Regions from separate parts of the Marinomonas sp. THO17 genome, predicted to be linked through region 1. Evidence: predicted binding sites of a transcription regulator. Region 1 holds the regulator's gene; each other region holds the start of a gene.
What was found. The regulator sigma-54, encoded in region 1, starts transcription at its own class of promoters, with help from an activator protein. The targets are predictions, from matches to a motif close to TGGCACNNNNNTTGCTNT.

Region 1 (5,424 bases):
CAGTAGGGTTTCGACACGGGTTCTGTCTTGCGCCGTCATAGACGCAAGAACTTCTTTTACGACCGTTTCAGGTAAGTGTTGTAATAAGTCGGCAAGGTCATCACTTTCAAAATGTTCTGATACTGCAACCAAGCGCTCAGTATCCATTTCTTTTAGGAACTGGACACCTATGTCTTCACTTAGATATTGAAGTACTTCCCCCTCGTTTTTAGAGTCAATTAACTCCCAAAGTAATTTACGCTCTTTTGGGGGGGAAGATTCGAGTAAACGGGCTACATCTTGTGCAGGTAGGGCGCCGTTAAGCAGGTATCGCGTCTGCATAGTTGCCCCAGACTCAAGGGACTCACTAACGGTCTGCAGATGGCTTAACGTTTTTTCAGACATGGAAACTACTCGTCTTCACCAAAACGATCATTAATCAAAGCCAAGACGGCTTTAATCGCTTCTTCCTCATCTTCTCCATTGGTTTTAACAGTGATTTCAGTACCTTTGCCTGCCGCCAACATCATCATTGCCATGATGCTTTTGCCGTCAACATTACGACCGTCCTTCTCAATGGTGATGTCACATGAGAAACGTGATGTGGTTTCAACCAGCTTGCCTGCTGCGCGGGCATGCAGGCCAAGCTTGTTGATAATAGTAATGGATTCTTCCTGCATGCTGTCTCATCCTTATATTAAAGATTCAAAGCTAGTGTATAACTCTTCATTGGTTTTTGCGTTACGAAGTTCTGCTAGTGCGTCAGGTGACTGCGCCAATTCAGCAATTTGCGCTAGAGTCGATAAGTGTTGATCGCATTCGTGAGGTGGCACAATTAAGGCGAAGATCAAGTCAACACTCTGTTTGTCGACAGAGTCAAAGTCAATGGGGCTTTGTAGTGACATAACAACAACGGCCGTACGATTGGCAGATTCTAGACGGCAATGCGGGATGGCAATGCCATTGCCTATGCCGGTGCTACCTAATTTTTCACGTGCCAACAAGGCGTCATAGACAGCTTCATTATCACAGTGTAGGCGGTTAGAAGTGATCTCCGCCAAACTTTCAAGAACCCGTTTTTTACTAACAATGTCTTGTTTAGCAAGCACCAGATCGGCTTTTAATAGTGAATTTAATGGCATGATACTTAATACCTGTTAAATCAATCTTTTTCGTTCATTGGAAGGCGGTATATTCATCGCCTCACGATATTTGGCAACGGTGCGTCTTGCTACTTGAATGCCTTGGTCCGCCAAGATGGTTGCTAATTTATTATCACTAAGTGGTTTCTTAGCAGGTTCATCAGCAACCAATTTTTTAATCATAGCGCGTATGGCGGTAGAAGAACATTCACCGCCTGACGCAGTATTAACATGGCTTGAAAAGAAGTATTTCAATTCAAAAATGCCTTTTGGTGTATGCATGTATTTTTGTGTAGTGACACGAGAAATAGTTGATTCATGCATGCCTACTTCTTCGGCAACATCATGTAATACCATAGGTTTCATGGCTTCTTCGCCAAGTTCGAAGAAATCAATCTGGCGACTCACAATACAGCTGGCTACTTTTAGCAGAGTTTCATTACGACTTTGTAAACTCTTCATAAACCATTTAGCTTCTTGTAAGGAATTTTTGATGTAGCTTACATCTTCTGCTGTAGAGGCCGTGTTGGCCATCGCAGAATAGGTTTCGTTAATCTTGATCGGCGGTAAAGCGTCATTATTCAATTCGACTTGCCAAATGCCGTTACGCTTTTTAACTGACACATCTGGTATGACATAATCCGTGTCGTCTTCATCAATGGCGGAACCTGGGCGCGGATTGAGTTGTTGGATAAGGTGAATAACTTCTTTAAGCGCTTCGTCTTTAAGCTTGGTTTTACGGCTTAACTGCACAAAATCTCGACTGCCTAGCAGATTTAAATAATGGCTGATCAAGTTTTGTGTGCTTCTGAATAAAGGGTGGTCTTGGAAAGCTTCTAATTGCACTAGCAGACAATCCCGTAAATCAATAGAGCATACGCCGACCGGATCAAAGCGTTGTAATCTGTGCTGAACAGCTTGGATTTCATCCAGTTCAAGGTCTTCTAGATCACCTGTGAGAGATTCTAGAATGTCTTCTAATGGCATGCTCAGATAACCGTCAGGCTGAACGCAATCAACAATCGCGTAAGCAATCTCCAAGTCACGGTCTGACATGTGAGTAAGATTGAGCTGCCAAATTAAATGGTCTTGAATACTCTCTGCTGGAGCATTACGACTCTCAAAGTCCATTTCATTATCGAAGCTAGTCACATCGCTTACTGCGGCTGAGCTTTGATAGGTATCATCCCAGTTGCTATCAATTGACAACTCTTCTGGGATACTTTCCGTCCATTCTGATTCTAATCGGGCTTCTTCGGCTGACTCACTGTTTGCCTTTTCTTTGCTTGTATCGTTTTCGACTTTAGATTCAATGCTGGCTGGTAAGTCGATGGCGGTTAAGTCGTCGTCATCTAATTCCAGCAAAGGATTGGATTCAAGGAATTCATGAATTTCTTGTTTTAAATCCAATGTCGAAAGTTGCAGCAAGCGAATGGCTTGTTGCAACTGCGGGGTCATGGTTAATTGTTGACCGAGCTTTAGCTGTAAAGACTGCTTCATGGAGCAACTCTGTCTGATTTAATAAATAATTGGAACGAGTTATGCATACTACTCCCTTTCTACAACAATGATAAGGGGTTACAGGCGGAAGTCGTCGCCTAAATAGACTTTTTTTACTTGTTCGTTGTTAATTACTTCACTGGCATCACCAGAAGCTATGATGTAACCATTGCCTACAATGTAAGCTTTGTCACAAATATCCAGCGTTTCCCTTACATTGTGGTCGGTAATTAAAACGCCAATGCCGTTGTCTTGTAAATGTTTAATAATCAGCTTTATATCGCCTACAGAAATTGGATCAACCCCTGCGAAAGGTTCGTCTAATAATATGAATTTAGGATTCATTGCCAAAGCACGTGCAATTTCAACTCTACGCCGTTCGCCACCAGAAAGGGCCATGCCTAAATTTTTACGAATATGAGTGATGTTGAATTCTTCCAGCAATGATTCTAGACGTTCTTTCTGCTCAGTTTTAGACAGTTCTTTACGGGTTTCTAAAATGGCTGAAATATTGTCTTCAACGGACATTTTTCTGAAAATAGAGGCCTCTTGCGGCAAATATCCCACCCCTTTTTGGGCTCGTACATGCATGGCATCTTGAGTAATGTCCTGGTCGTCGATAAAAATTCCCCCAGCATCATTGGCAACCATACCGACTATCATATAAAAACATGTCGTTTTACCCGCGCCATTTGGGCCTAGCAAGCCAACGGCTTGACCCGATTCAACAGCAACGGAGACATCCTTCACAACAGGGCGTTTTTTGTAACTTTTAGCTAGGTGTTTTGCTTCCAGTCGAGCCATGAATTAGTTTGCCTTGCTTGTTTGTGGTTGTAAGGTCATAGATACACGACCGGAATCTTTTTTCTCAGCGCTGAATGTGCCGTCATTGATCATGTATAAAATATAGTCTGCAGAGATGGAGTTTTGCATTCGACTTAGGTAGCCCTCACCAATGATTTCAAGTTTACCTTCATCTGTGGAGTAATGAATTTCATTGCCTTTGCTGATAACGATATTACCACTCCAGTCTATTTGCTGGCTGAATTTAGCTGGAGTGCCGGAAGCCTCTAAACTACTGAATTGTCGAGTTTCAGGGTTGCTCATTACTTTTAAATACTGGGCTTGAATTTCAATCGAACCTTGTTTAACAATGACGTTCCCTTTGTAAATTGCTTGCCCTGTATTTTGGTCAAAGGAAGCTTCGTCTGCTTGAATCTCTAGTGGTTTTTCAATGTCGTTAGGTAGAGCAAGGCTGTATTGACTTAATGTTATCAGAGTAATTAAACCAGATAATTTAGTGAGTTGTTTCATAATTTCCTCGTACTGATCCTGTCATAACGACTTCTTCAGAATTGATATAAGTAATAATTTTGCCTGCAGAAGTTTTGCCTTGAGAAGAGATAAGAATTGCATCTCCTTGGCTGGTTAATGATTTATCTTGGTCTAAATAATGAATAGTGTCTGCATGCAAAATCACATCTTCTGATTGCTTATATTTTTTTACCGCTTCTGCATTACGCGACAGCAAAATGTCGTTACTACCATCCTCAATAGTGCCTTGCGAAGCGTGAGCGTGCCAACTACCAGATATAGAATACCTATCTATATTTGGATTCTCCAATAAGGTACGTGACGTTTGGATGTAGTGTAGGGTTTGCTCGGCATTGATTCGCTCAATCAGGTTTCCTTGCGCATCATATCTCAGCGCGACAACCTGAGTGATAAAATAATCTGGAGTACTACTTAATGACTCAGACTCAACTAAATTGGTATGGGGTAGATTTTTGTACCAAATTAGCATTGTAATAATGGCGCACAATAGAACGATTATCAGTATATTGCGTAGACCTTTAAATGTTTTGTTTGTTGTCATTAAGCTGGGCCACCTGTACCTAGAATGTACAAGTATAAAGCGTAAGCGATCAGTAGTGGTAGTCCTAGCCATTTTGGAATGCTATTACTCTTAGTGCGCTTGAAGACAAAAATGGCAATGACCAAAGCCAGTGTTAAAAAAAGTGTCCATGGATAATCACGAGTTAAAATACTGTGATCTAGCACGCCTGGTGCTATCAGAGCAGGCAAGGGTAATACCGTTGCTAAATTGAATATGTTAGAACCTAAGATATTGCCGATGGCGATATCGTGATGTCCTTTGCGCACACTACTGATGGAGGCTGCTAATTCCGGTAGACTGGTGCCAATGGCAACAATGGTTAAACCTATTACCAATTCACTGACTCCAAGTTGAGTGGCGATTCCTATGGCGCCCCACACCAATAACTTGGAACTGCCAATTAAAACTGCAAGACCCAAGATCGCAATGAATAGTGAGTGTCCGATAGCGCTTCCATCATCTTCCGGAAGTTCTTCTGTTAGTTCGTTGGACAAATCTTTACTGCCTTTTAGTAGCAAAAACAAAATCACTATAAACGCAGCTACTAAGATAACACCGTCTAGAAAGCTGAGGTGTTGGTCGTGAATTAATAGCCCTGTTAGAAGTGTTATGCCTAATACAAGAGGGACTTCTTTGGTGGCAATGCCCGCAGTGATAGGTATGGCCGAAAACAATAAAGTGGCGCCTAAAACTAAAGCAATGTTCGCTATGTTAGATCCCAGCACATTACCCACAGCAATTTCAGGAGCCTGATCCAATGATGCAATGGCGGAGACAACCATTTCAGGTGCCGAGGTTCCTAGAGCCACTAGCGTAATGCCTATGATAATGGGGCTTACATTGAGTTTCTCTGCGACCAAAGCAGAGTTTTCAATAAACTTATCAGAACTAATAACCAAAAAAATC
Region 2 (5,424 bases), 880 kb from region 1:
CTTAACCAGATCCACCAGTGGCATGTCTTGGTCGCCAATTTCCTGTGCCAACAATGAAGACAACATAATGCGGTTATAACCCACTTTCGCTTCCTCACCAATCAAGGTGATAGTAAACTCAGCGTTTGAGTTATGAGCCAATTCCTCAGCTAATTTGCTGCCCGCCATTCCTGCACCGATTATGACTACTCGCATTTTGGCCAATTACCCTGTTACGCGTTAGCTACTTTTGCCGCAGATGGGCTAGTGGCTTTAGCTGCACCAATGATGGGTTCAACTTTACGTTGTTTTTCGTACAAGAAGGTCAGCACTTGAGCACGATAATCCACATACTTGGCGTCATTCGCCAAAGCCAAGCGATCCCTTGGTCGTGGTAAATCAACCTCTAAAATTTCGCCAATAGTAGCCGCTGGGCCATTGGTCATCATGATGATGCGATCAGACAATAACACCGCCTCATCCACATCGTGAGTAATCATGATGACAGTGTTATTTAAGTCTTTTTGGATCTCCATAAGAGAGTCTTGCAAATGGGCGCGAGTCAAGGCATCTAAGGCACCAAAAGGTTCATCCATTAAGAGCACACTTGGCTCCATGGCCAAAGCTCTTGCGATACCGACACGTTGCTTCATACCACCAGAAATTTCATCTGGACGCTTATCTGCTGCGTGTGTCATGTGCACCAAATCTAGGTTATGCATGATCCAGTCGTGCATTTCTTTTTTCGACTTGGTCTTTTTAAAAACTTGCTTCACCGCCAACTCAACATTTTGGTAAGAGGTTAACCAAGGCAGCAAAGAGTGGTTTTGAAACACCACGGCACGTTCTGGTCCAGGGCCTTTAACTTCCTTACCATCAAGTAATACGCCACCTTCTGTCGCGTCATACAAACCTGCCACTATATTCAAAACAGTGGATTTACCACAGCCAGAATGGCCAATCAGAGACACAAACTCGCCTTTAGCGATTTTTAAATTCACCCCATCCAAGGCTTTAAATGAACCTTTTGGTGTTGGGAATTCGATGGATACTTGACTGATGTCTAGATGCGTCGCCATGATCATTCTCCTATCGTAAAATCTGTGTCTTATCCCAAGACACAAAACGCTGAACCATCAACATGGCTCGGTCTAATAAAAAGCCGATGAAACCTATCATCAACACGGCCACCATAATGCGGCCAAGGGAGTTAGAACTGCCGTTTTGGAATTCATCCCAAACGAACTTACCTAAGCCAGGATTCTGCGCCAACATTTCTGCAGCAATCAGTACCATCCAAGCAATACCCAGAGACAAGCGTAAGCCTGTAAACATCAAGGGAATAGCAGAGGGAATGACGATTTTCATAACATGAGTAAACCAACCTAGTCGCAACACTTTTGATACGTTCAGCAAGTCTTTTTCCACCGCAGCCACCCCTACAGCCGTATTAATCAAGGTCGGCCACATACAACATAGGGTGACGGTGAACATGGAGGTTAAAAAGGACTTAGAGAACATGGGGTCTGCCGATACATAAGTCGCACTCACCACCATGGTCACCAAGGGCAGCCAGGCCAGAGGTGAGACAGGTTTAAACACTTGAATGATTGGGTTCAATGCACTGTAAACCGCATTGTTCAGGCCAATCAAGATACCCAATGGAATAGCAATAATACAGGCCAAACCAAAACCGGCTAACACGGTATACAAGCTGGTAAATATTTGATCAAAAAAAGTCGGTTTGCCTGTGTAACTACGAATTTTACCTACATAATTAGGGTCTTTCGCCTGACGTTTAGCAATTCGATCTTCTTGGCGTTGGTAAAATTTCTCTTCTTTTTCCCGTTCTGCTTGATGCTCAGCAATCAAATTTCCCCATTGCTGATACACCACAGTCGGGCCAGGAAACACCCCTAAAGAGGTATTCACACGGCTTGCTCCCACTTGCCACAACAAAATAAACACAAAAATGCCACACACTGGCAAAATAATGCTTTTCAGGGAAACCTGTTCCAGCTTTTCTTTAAGTGATGTGATGGAAAATTCCAACATAGCCATGTTCCTGCCCTTAATTGTAAAACACTCGCCAAAGGCAGTGAGCCAAAAGGCCCACTGCTTATCAGCTATTAGATTTGGTCATCACCTTTCAGACCAATTTTAAAGCTCTTCAGATAATCGTTTGGACGTTTACCGTCATACGTTACCCCATCGATAAATTCACTTTGTGGGGCTTTAAAGCCATCTTCCGTAGCAAAATCCGGGAAATCGGATGCTTGCATCAAGCCATCTTCAATCAAAGACTCCGCAGCTTGGGCATAGATATCAGGACGATAAACCTCTTTTGCTGTTTTCATGAACCACTCATCAGACTTAGGTTCTGCAATTTGTCCCCAACGACGCATTTGTGTTAGGTACCAAATGGCATCACTGTAGTATGGGTAAGTGGCGTTATAACGGAAGAATACGTTGAAATCTGGCACTTCACGCTTATCGCCTTTTTCGTACTCAAAAGTACCTGTCATACTATTGGCAATAACGTCATAATCGGCACCCACGTACTGACTTTGTGACAAAATTTCTACCGCTTCTGGACGGTTAGCATTGTTATTTTCATCCAGCCATTTGGCCGCACGAATCATGGCTTTCACCACTCGAATATGAGTAATTGGATACTCGTCAGCCCACTCTTTACTCACACCAAACACTTTCTCTGGGTTATTTTTCCAGATCTCGTAGTCGGTAATGACTGGTACACCAATGCCTTTGAATACCGCTTGCTGGTTCCAAGGTTCACCAACACAGTAACCATAGATAGTACCGGCTTCCATGGTGGCTGGCATTTGTGGCGGTGGTGTTACTGACAGCAAAGCGTCTGCATCAATTTGCCCACTGGTATCACCTTTCGCAGGTGCATAGTAACCTGGGTGAATACCACCAGCGGCTAACCAGTAACGTAATTCATAATTATGCGTCGACACAGGAAATACCATACCCATGTTGAATGGCTTACCTTCAGAGTTGTAACGATCAACAACCGGCTTCAACGCACTGGCACTGATTGGATGAACAGGCTTACCATCGGCTCCAGTTGGAATATTCGCTTTCATTTCATCCCAAACGTCATTGGAAACCGTAATACCGTTACCATTTAAGTCCATGCTGAAAGCGGTAATAATGTGAGCCTTAGTACCATATCCAATAGTGGCACCCAGTGGTTGACCCGCCAGCATGTGCGCACCATCCAACTGTCCATCGATTACACGATCCAAGAGAACTTTCCAATTCGCTTGCGCTTCTAAAGTAACGTAAAGACCTTCGTCTTCGAAGAAACCTTTCTCATAAGCAATCGCCAAAGGCGCCATATCCGTTAGCTTAATGAAGCCAAACTTCAATTCTTCTTTTTCAGGATAGTCCAATTCTGCATGGGCGGCTCCTGCCAATAAGAAAGAGCCCAATAGCAAAGCCGCCGTAGATTTTCTTACCGACTCAGCCACTTTTGGCAATTGCATAACCGTTTCCAAAGACCTCAAATTCATCGTCACTCTCCGCTTCAAAACACAAAAAAAAGGCGCATACCCACTACATTACTGTAATGGATAGGCGCCTTTGCCATTCTTTAACAACTCTACTTCGAGCTATCAATCATGTTCGTAACTGTGCAGCATCGTTGCTACTGTTACCTGATGTATGTTGCAAATCTATCTAATTTGACTTTGTTATCCTTGAAGCATTTATTATGCCAATAAAACCAAAGCATTGATTTTATTGGATTTTTAATAAAGAAATAATTTCCTATTGCCAGCCTAGATAATTTTATGCTCTCTTTTTAAGCATGGCGCACCATGAAAAGCACCTTTATAATGCTTTAAAACCTTTTAAAATCCCTTGTGAATGCAACACAACTCGACCTTCGGCCACATCTTCTAACCAAGTGGCTTCCTGCTGGCTTGATAAATGCCAAGCATTATCCATGGTACTGCTGATGTTCAACGCTTTTTCATAGATATCTTGACGATATACTTGAGCCGCTAATTGATTAATGTTCTGTGCTAAAGGTAGCTGTTGCCAGCGATGCATCTGCCCCATGACCCATAAAGCGTAACTTGGCAAAGGTCGATTAATTTCTTGCCCAGAGAAACGCTGATATGCCTCCATTGGCCAATCAAACTGACCTTTGGGTTTAATGGCACTGAAACCATACACCAACTGCTCTACCCGGCAATTAAGGTAGTCAGGATGGCTTAGTATGCTTAATAGTTCGGTCTGATTACTGACTTCATCTACCCACTCACACGCCAACTCTAATGCTCTTATAATAGCAATATGAGTCGCACCATTTTGCTCTGCCCAAGCCGTGTTCACACCAAATACTTTTTCTGGCGTGCTGCCCCAAATTTCATACCCAGTCACCAACATGTGGCCAACACCCTGCTCAACCGCTAGGCTATTCCAAGGCTCCCCCACACAATAACCATCGATTTCACCCGCTTTTAAACTGGCCAACATCTGTACGGGCGGTATCACTACTAATTGCACGTCGTGATCAGGATCAATATTCGCACGCGCTAGCCAATCTCTTAGCTGATAGTTATGGGAGGAATAAGGGTAAACAATAGCAAAACGTAATGGTGATGCTTGCTCTTTACGCTCATCAATATAACGTTTAAGTGCCACACCGTTGCGAATGTCTTGGGTGCTATTAGCAAAGCCCGTTAAGGCTTCATAAAGCGCGTTACCTATGGTAATACCATTGCCATTATGACTGACGGTAAATCCCGTTTGCATAGCCGTTTTGATACTGCCGACACCCAAGGTTGAAGCTATCGGCATGGAAGCAAGCATGTGAGCGCCTTGCAGAATATTAAAAGTCACTTTATCGCGAATACTCGCCCAAGAAGCTTCTTTAGACAATTCTACTGCCACTCCTTGCTGAGCAAAAAAGCCTTTCTCTTTAGCAATGACAAAAGGGGCACAATCAATCAGAGGGATAAAACCAATACGCACACTTTGCATATCCCTATTGATATCCTGTGTAACATTAGGATCAGGATACGTCATTTCGTCCCTCCCATAATCTCCATTACCGAAATAATATTTCGAGCCACTTCCGTCATTCGCTGGCTTCGATCCATCGCCAATTTTCTAAGCGCCTGATAGGCAGCAGGCTCATCACATTGTTGATGTTTCATGATCAAACCCTTCGCTTTTTCGATTAACTTGCGATCTTCAAGTTGAGTTTTTACCGTTTCCAATTCTGATCGCAAGGCTTGGAATTCTCTAAAACGCGCAATGGCAACCTGTAAAATGGCTTTCACACTACCACTATTAACACCGTCCACTACGTATGCACTGACCCCAGCACGTATGGCCGCCTCCACATGACGAGAATCATCTTCCTCGGCAAACATAACAATGGGTCTGGGATTATCTTGGGTGAGTCGT
Region 3 (5,424 bases), 860 kb from region 1:
ATTAAACTTCTCTCTCCAGAAAATTTTTTTAACGTAGATTTATTATAGTTTGCGTAACAGTATTTTCTGTTTCTAATGTTTTACTGTTCGCTTGATAATTACGCTGAGCCTCGATTAAAGAGACCAGTTCTGCCGTCAAATCAACGTTCGATTCCTCTAATGCTCCCCCCTGAATTTTACCCAAGGTTCCGCTGTTTGGACGACCAATATCAGCTGGGCCTGACCCTTTACTCGCTAACCACGAAGTATGACCTGTCGGCACCAAACCATCAGTACTGTCAAAGGTTGCCAAGGCAACCTGGCCAAGTGTTGCCGTTTGTTGGTTGGTATAACTGGCAATTAACAAGCCATCAACATCAAAAGAAACCCCTTGTAGCTCACCAGCCGAAAAACCATCCTGTTCAAAAGTATCTGTATTTTCAAGGGCATATTGTGTAGACCCAACCATATCGATCGGAGTAATACGCGTGCGATTAGTTGGATCCAGACCAACAATTTCAAGACTAATAGGTTGAGTCACCTCAAATGGCGGTAAACCTCTGTATGCCCCCATCAAGTTCCCTGCGTTGTCAAAACGTATCGAGGTGTCCTCCTCAAGGAAACGAGTCTCCATTCCAGTAAGCGGATCTTCAAACGTTTCTTCACCATCCACGGTCACCCTCATCTCGTAGGTATTATCTTCACCCTGCTTAACAAAGTAGTAACCAATAGTATGGGGTTCACCCAAAGAGTCATAAATCGTTCGAGTATTACCATAGGTATAAGTATCAGGATCCAATGCATCAAATGCCTCACGAGCAACAGAACTTGGATTTCGCACATTTTCAGGCGTCAATGTGGTAGTAAGTGCAGCACCACCTAGGGTGCCAGTAATGGTTATTGGGGTTCTGGTTCCTGCCACAATATCCGCCACACCAGGATTAGCTCCGCCCAAATACAATAGTTCGAAAGGGGCCTCATTAATGCCATCACCGTTAAAATCCTTTCCACCCTCCGCAGAATTGTAAGTTGCGTAGGTCTCTGGCAAGAAAGCGGCACCCGTATCATCTGTAAGATTGCCGTCTACCGTGGCATATACTCGGTAGGTGTTTGGTAACTCACTTTTTGCGTAGTAATAAGTAACAATGTGCGTATTACCATTGGCATCGGCAACACCTTGAGTTTGTGTATAATTAAAAGTATCAGGGTCCAACGGATCGAAATCCACCTTTATAAATGGAGGGACATCCTCACTTTTAGAGTTTAGATTGATTTGAAGCTCCATCTCACTCGTGGGTTCAGGCGGGATTCTTTCCGTTGGTATCCGCAAATCATCCAGATTTCCTCCAACAACACCGTCAACGGCATTAAAGCCTTGTACATGGCTGCCTGTATTAGTAACAAGAAAACCGTTTTCATCCAATTTAAAGTTACCAGCTCGTGTATAAGATTGCGCTATCCCCGCATCCAATACAAAAAAGCCCTCACCATCAACAGCCAAATCCAGATTGTTATCTGTATAGGAAAGGTTACCGGGCGAAAATTCTTGCGCCACTTTACTCACACTTACACCAGAGCCAATACTGTTACCGCTGCCCGCGCCCAGTACACTGGTATTGTATAAGTCATCAAATTCAATGCGTGATTTCTTAAAGCCAGTGGTATCGGCGTTGGCAATGTTATTACCCGTAACACCCAAATAATCAGCCGAGGCTTTAATGCCAGACAGTGCAGTATTAAATCCCATAACGCTCTCCAGTTACCCTAAGATTTCTAGTTCTTTTGTTAATTTAATCTTGCCGTGGTTCTCCACGTTCAAGACGGTGCCATCTTCACCATTGATGGTGACACCTTGAATTCGAGTTGGTACACGCGTTGACATAGAGGATGTCTCTCCTTGCGCATCAGTCGAGGTAGCGACAAAGCGATACTCACCTGCCGGCAAAGGATTCCCCTCATCATCCAATTTATCCCAGCTAAATTCGCCTGTATCCATTGGTGCCGTTCTAACCAACTTATTGTCAGCATCATAAACTTTAATCACTGCGCTCTTAGATGACTCCGGCACCACGGCTTTCACTAGCAAAGGATCAGAGCCTTCTACCATTTTGGCCTTATTACCATCCATAAGAATGGACTTGCCTACCAAGGTCGAAGCGCTTAATGCCTGATTGGATGTCAATGATGTCGCCATGGTTTCCAATTGATCGGAAATACTGGTCAATCTCTCTAAGGAACTAAACTGTGACATTTGAGCCACCATGTCATTTGCATCCTGAGGCGCTGTCGGATCTTGTCCCTTTAACTGCTCAATGTATAACTTAAGAAATACATTTTGATCTGCCAAGGCTGCGCTTTCCGACTTTACCTCGGGCTTTTCTATACCAGCTTTGGATTTTGCCGCATCAGTACCGTATTGCGAGATCAGACCACTTAAGCCATTTTTATCAGATATATTTGCCATCTATCTGCTCCTAGGACTGCCCAAGCGTGAGCATTTTCTGCATCATGCTTTTCGCTGAGTTCATAACGTCTACATTAGTCTGAAAGGAACGCGACGCAGACATCATGTCAGCCATCTCTTCCATCGGATTAACGTTTGGATAAAACACATAACCCTCTTCATTTGCCATCGGATGATCTGGCTCGTATCTTGGCTGCAAGGGTGCATCTGACTCAACTATCGCATCCACTTTGACGCCCACACCCGCACCTGTGTTGTCCAATTTGGTGGATCCCCAACCCCGCTTACGCATAGAGTCATTCATCATTTGAGAAAAAACAGGCTTGCGAGCACGATAAGTCTGATCCGCAGAACTGGCTGCACTGTCTACGTTTGCCATATTACTCGCCACGGTATTCAGTCGTACTGTCTGAGCACTCATTGCCGAACCGGATATGGTAAAAATATTACTCAAAGACATAATCATTAATTCCCAGTCAGTGCTTTTTTCATGCCACTGATTTTTCTATCTAAAAACATAAAACTGGTGTCGAACTGCAAAGAGTTTTGTGCGTATTCTGCCTGCTCTCTTTGCATGTCTACTGTGTTTCCATCAAGAGAAGGCTGACTTGGGTTGCGATAAAGCAAATCGCCAGTCAATTCCGTCTCAGCTGATTCGGTAAAATGACGAGCATTGGTTCCTTTTAATTGCAAACGTCTCATTTCGTTGTTAAGCGATGCATTGAAACTAATGTCACGCGCTTTGTAATTAGGCGTATCTGCGTTGGCAATGTTATTTGCCAAAACGGCCGCACGCGCACTACGAAACTCTAACGCTTTATCATGGCCAGCAAAGGCACCGGCAAAGGAAATCGCCATTTTACTCTTAATCCAATTTTTCTAAGATGTTTTGTATAAAGCAATTATGATGCCAAAAAAAATATCATTATTTTTCAATAAGTTAAAAATAGACATTATAAAAACGGCAAAAAGCGGCAATTAAAATATAGATAACAAAAACAAAAAAAGCCCATCCTAAGATGAGCTTTTCATAATCCCATTAATGAGGTCTAATTCGCTTTGGCTTTATAAACAATGCCAGGATGACACTGAACTATTTCAAAGTAATCTGACAAGCCACTTAAAGCTTCAGAGCCTCCCAAGAACAAGTACCCCCCGGGTTTTAAGGATGCATGCATGCGTTTGAGAATGTCTTGTTTCCTTTCTACCGTGAAATAAATCAGTACATTGCGACAAAAAATCACGTCGAACTTACCCAAGCCAGTAAAAGAATCAATCAAATTTAGGTATTTAAATTCAACTCTCGAACTTAGATTTGGTTTTATTTTCCACGTCGCCTCATTAATCTTGTCGAAGTAACGTTTTTGCAAATCTGGCCCCAAACCTCTAGCAATGGCCAAACTATCGTATTCACCCTGCTTAGCATGCTGCAAAATATTGGTACAGATATCGGTTGCTACAATTCGCTCACCCGGTTTAAGCAAACCAGGTCGAGCATTTTTGAACTCCTCTATCACCATACTAATAGAGTAAGGCTCTTGACCGGTTGAAGAAGCGGCTGACCAAATACGCAAAGGCGCACCAGTCATTTCAGGCAACACTTTCTCACGCAAAATAGTGAAGGGATGCGTATCACGGAACCACAAAGTTTCATTTGTGGTCATCGCATTAATGACTTCTTCCTTTAACTTGGAATTAAATGGCTTATCAAGAGCATCCACCAACATCTCAATTTTGGAAAAGTTCTCTCTTTCTAAAATTTTGCCAAGACGGCTTGCCACAAGATATTGCTTATTGTCGCTTAACGAGATTCCACACACTTTTTGCAAATAATCTCGGAAGCGATTGTAACCAGCAGGGCTGATTGCATTAGTCGTGCTGAGCATTAAAACTCCATTATTTAATGACAGCTAGGCCAAACCACATTGCCTAGCTAAATATTTACTCAGATTGCACTTCTACCGTCTCGATCGCTAGACGTGCCAATTCATCTGGCTGGAATTTCGCCAAGAAGCCATCGGCACCTACTTTCTTGACCATAGCTTCATTAAATACGCCACTTAAGGAAGTGTGTAGAAGAATAAATAAGTCCTGCATGCGGCTATCGTTACGAATTGCTGTGGTTAATGTATAGCCATCCATCTCCGGCATTTCGATATCAGAAATTACCATAGAAAACTCTTCTGTTACATCGGTACCTTCTGCTGCCAAATTTTGCAGATACTCGAGTGCCTCACGTCCATCACACAAGACTGTGGTAGCAAAGCCCACTTGTTCCATACAACGCTTAATCTGTTTACGAGCAACAGATGAATCATCGACGATCAAAATATGATGTTGTTTGGCATTCTCTTGAACATCTGAGTTTACAATCCCGTCTGATATATCCTGACGCATTGGCGCCACCTCAGAGAGAATTTGCTCCACATCAATGATCTCGACCATTTCTTTCTCTACCTGACAAACTGCCGTCAGATAATTATCATTTGAAAGACCTTTTGGTGGTGGCTGAATATCACTCCAGTTCATGTTTACTATTCGTTCCACACCTCGAACCAAGAAACCTTGAATACGACGGTTATACTCCGTAATAATAACAAAACACTGGCTGATGTTCTCAATTGGACTTGCTCCTGTTGCCAAGCCTAGATCTAAAATTGGAATGGTCCCACCACGAATATGTGCCACACCGCGAACCACAGGAGAACTATGGGGCATAGTTGTGAGCTTAGGGCACTGCAATACTTCCTTCACTTTAAAAACGTTGATACCGTAGATTTGCTTACCATTTAAGCGAAACAACAACAATTCAAGTCTATTTTCCCCGACCAGCTGTGTACGTTGATTAACTGTATCTAGAACCCCAGCCATATACGCCTCCAAAATGTATAAACTGCATAATGAGGGGAAACCCTCAAAATTGTTAAAATGCATTCACCAATGATAGAGTGAATATTAACAATTTACTAACTTATTCATAA

Region 2: the regulator sigma-54 is predicted to act here: its motif matches at 3,707-3,724, upstream of ABXS85_RS05100 (CmpA/NrtA family ABC transporter substrate-binding protein).
Region 3: the regulator sigma-54 is predicted to act here: its motif matches at 3,339-3,356, upstream of flgB (flagellar basal body rod protein FlgB).

What each region holds. Positions count from the first base shown of each region.
Region 1 covers NZ_AP031575.1:199,123-204,546, forward strand. Annotated here, with positions in the region: gene mgtE (magnesium transporter) at 1-384, opposite strand, end outside; gene ABXS85_RS00865 (HPr family phosphocarrier protein) at 390-659, opposite strand; gene ptsN (PTS IIA-like nitrogen regulatory protein PtsN) at 672-1,121, opposite strand; gene ABXS85_RS00875 (RNA polymerase factor sigma-54) at 1,137-2,621, opposite strand; gene lptB (LPS export ABC transporter ATP-binding protein) at 2,700-3,425, opposite strand; gene lptA (lipopolysaccharide transport periplasmic protein LptA) at 3,429-3,935, opposite strand; gene lptC (LPS export ABC transporter periplasmic protein LptC) at 3,919-4,425, opposite strand; gene ABXS85_RS00895 (calcium/sodium antiporter) at 4,497-5,424, opposite strand, start outside.
Region 2 covers NZ_AP031575.1:1,082,210-1,087,633, forward strand. Annotated here, with positions in the region: gene ABXS85_RS05085 (FAD-dependent oxidoreductase) at 1-195, opposite strand, end outside; gene ABXS85_RS05090 (ABC transporter ATP-binding protein) at 213-1,058, opposite strand; gene ABXS85_RS05095 (ABC transporter permease) at 1,069-2,034, opposite strand; gene ABXS85_RS05100 (CmpA/NrtA family ABC transporter substrate-binding protein) at 2,109-3,518, opposite strand; gene ABXS85_RS05105 (CmpA/NrtA family ABC transporter substrate-binding protein) at 3,838-5,040, opposite strand; gene ABXS85_RS05110 (ANTAR domain-containing protein) at 5,037-5,424, opposite strand, start outside.
Region 3 covers NZ_AP031575.1:3,258,011-3,263,434, reverse strand. Annotated here, with positions in the region: gene ABXS85_RS15460 (flagellar hook-basal body complex protein) at 29-1,726, opposite strand; gene ABXS85_RS15455 (flagellar hook capping FlgD N-terminal domain-containing protein) at 1,739-2,443, opposite strand; gene flgC (flagellar basal body rod protein FlgC) at 2,454-2,903, opposite strand; gene flgB (flagellar basal body rod protein FlgB) at 2,909-3,301, opposite strand; gene ABXS85_RS15440 (protein-glutamate O-methyltransferase CheR) at 3,493-4,329, opposite strand; gene ABXS85_RS15435 (chemotaxis protein CheV) at 4,385-5,314, opposite strand.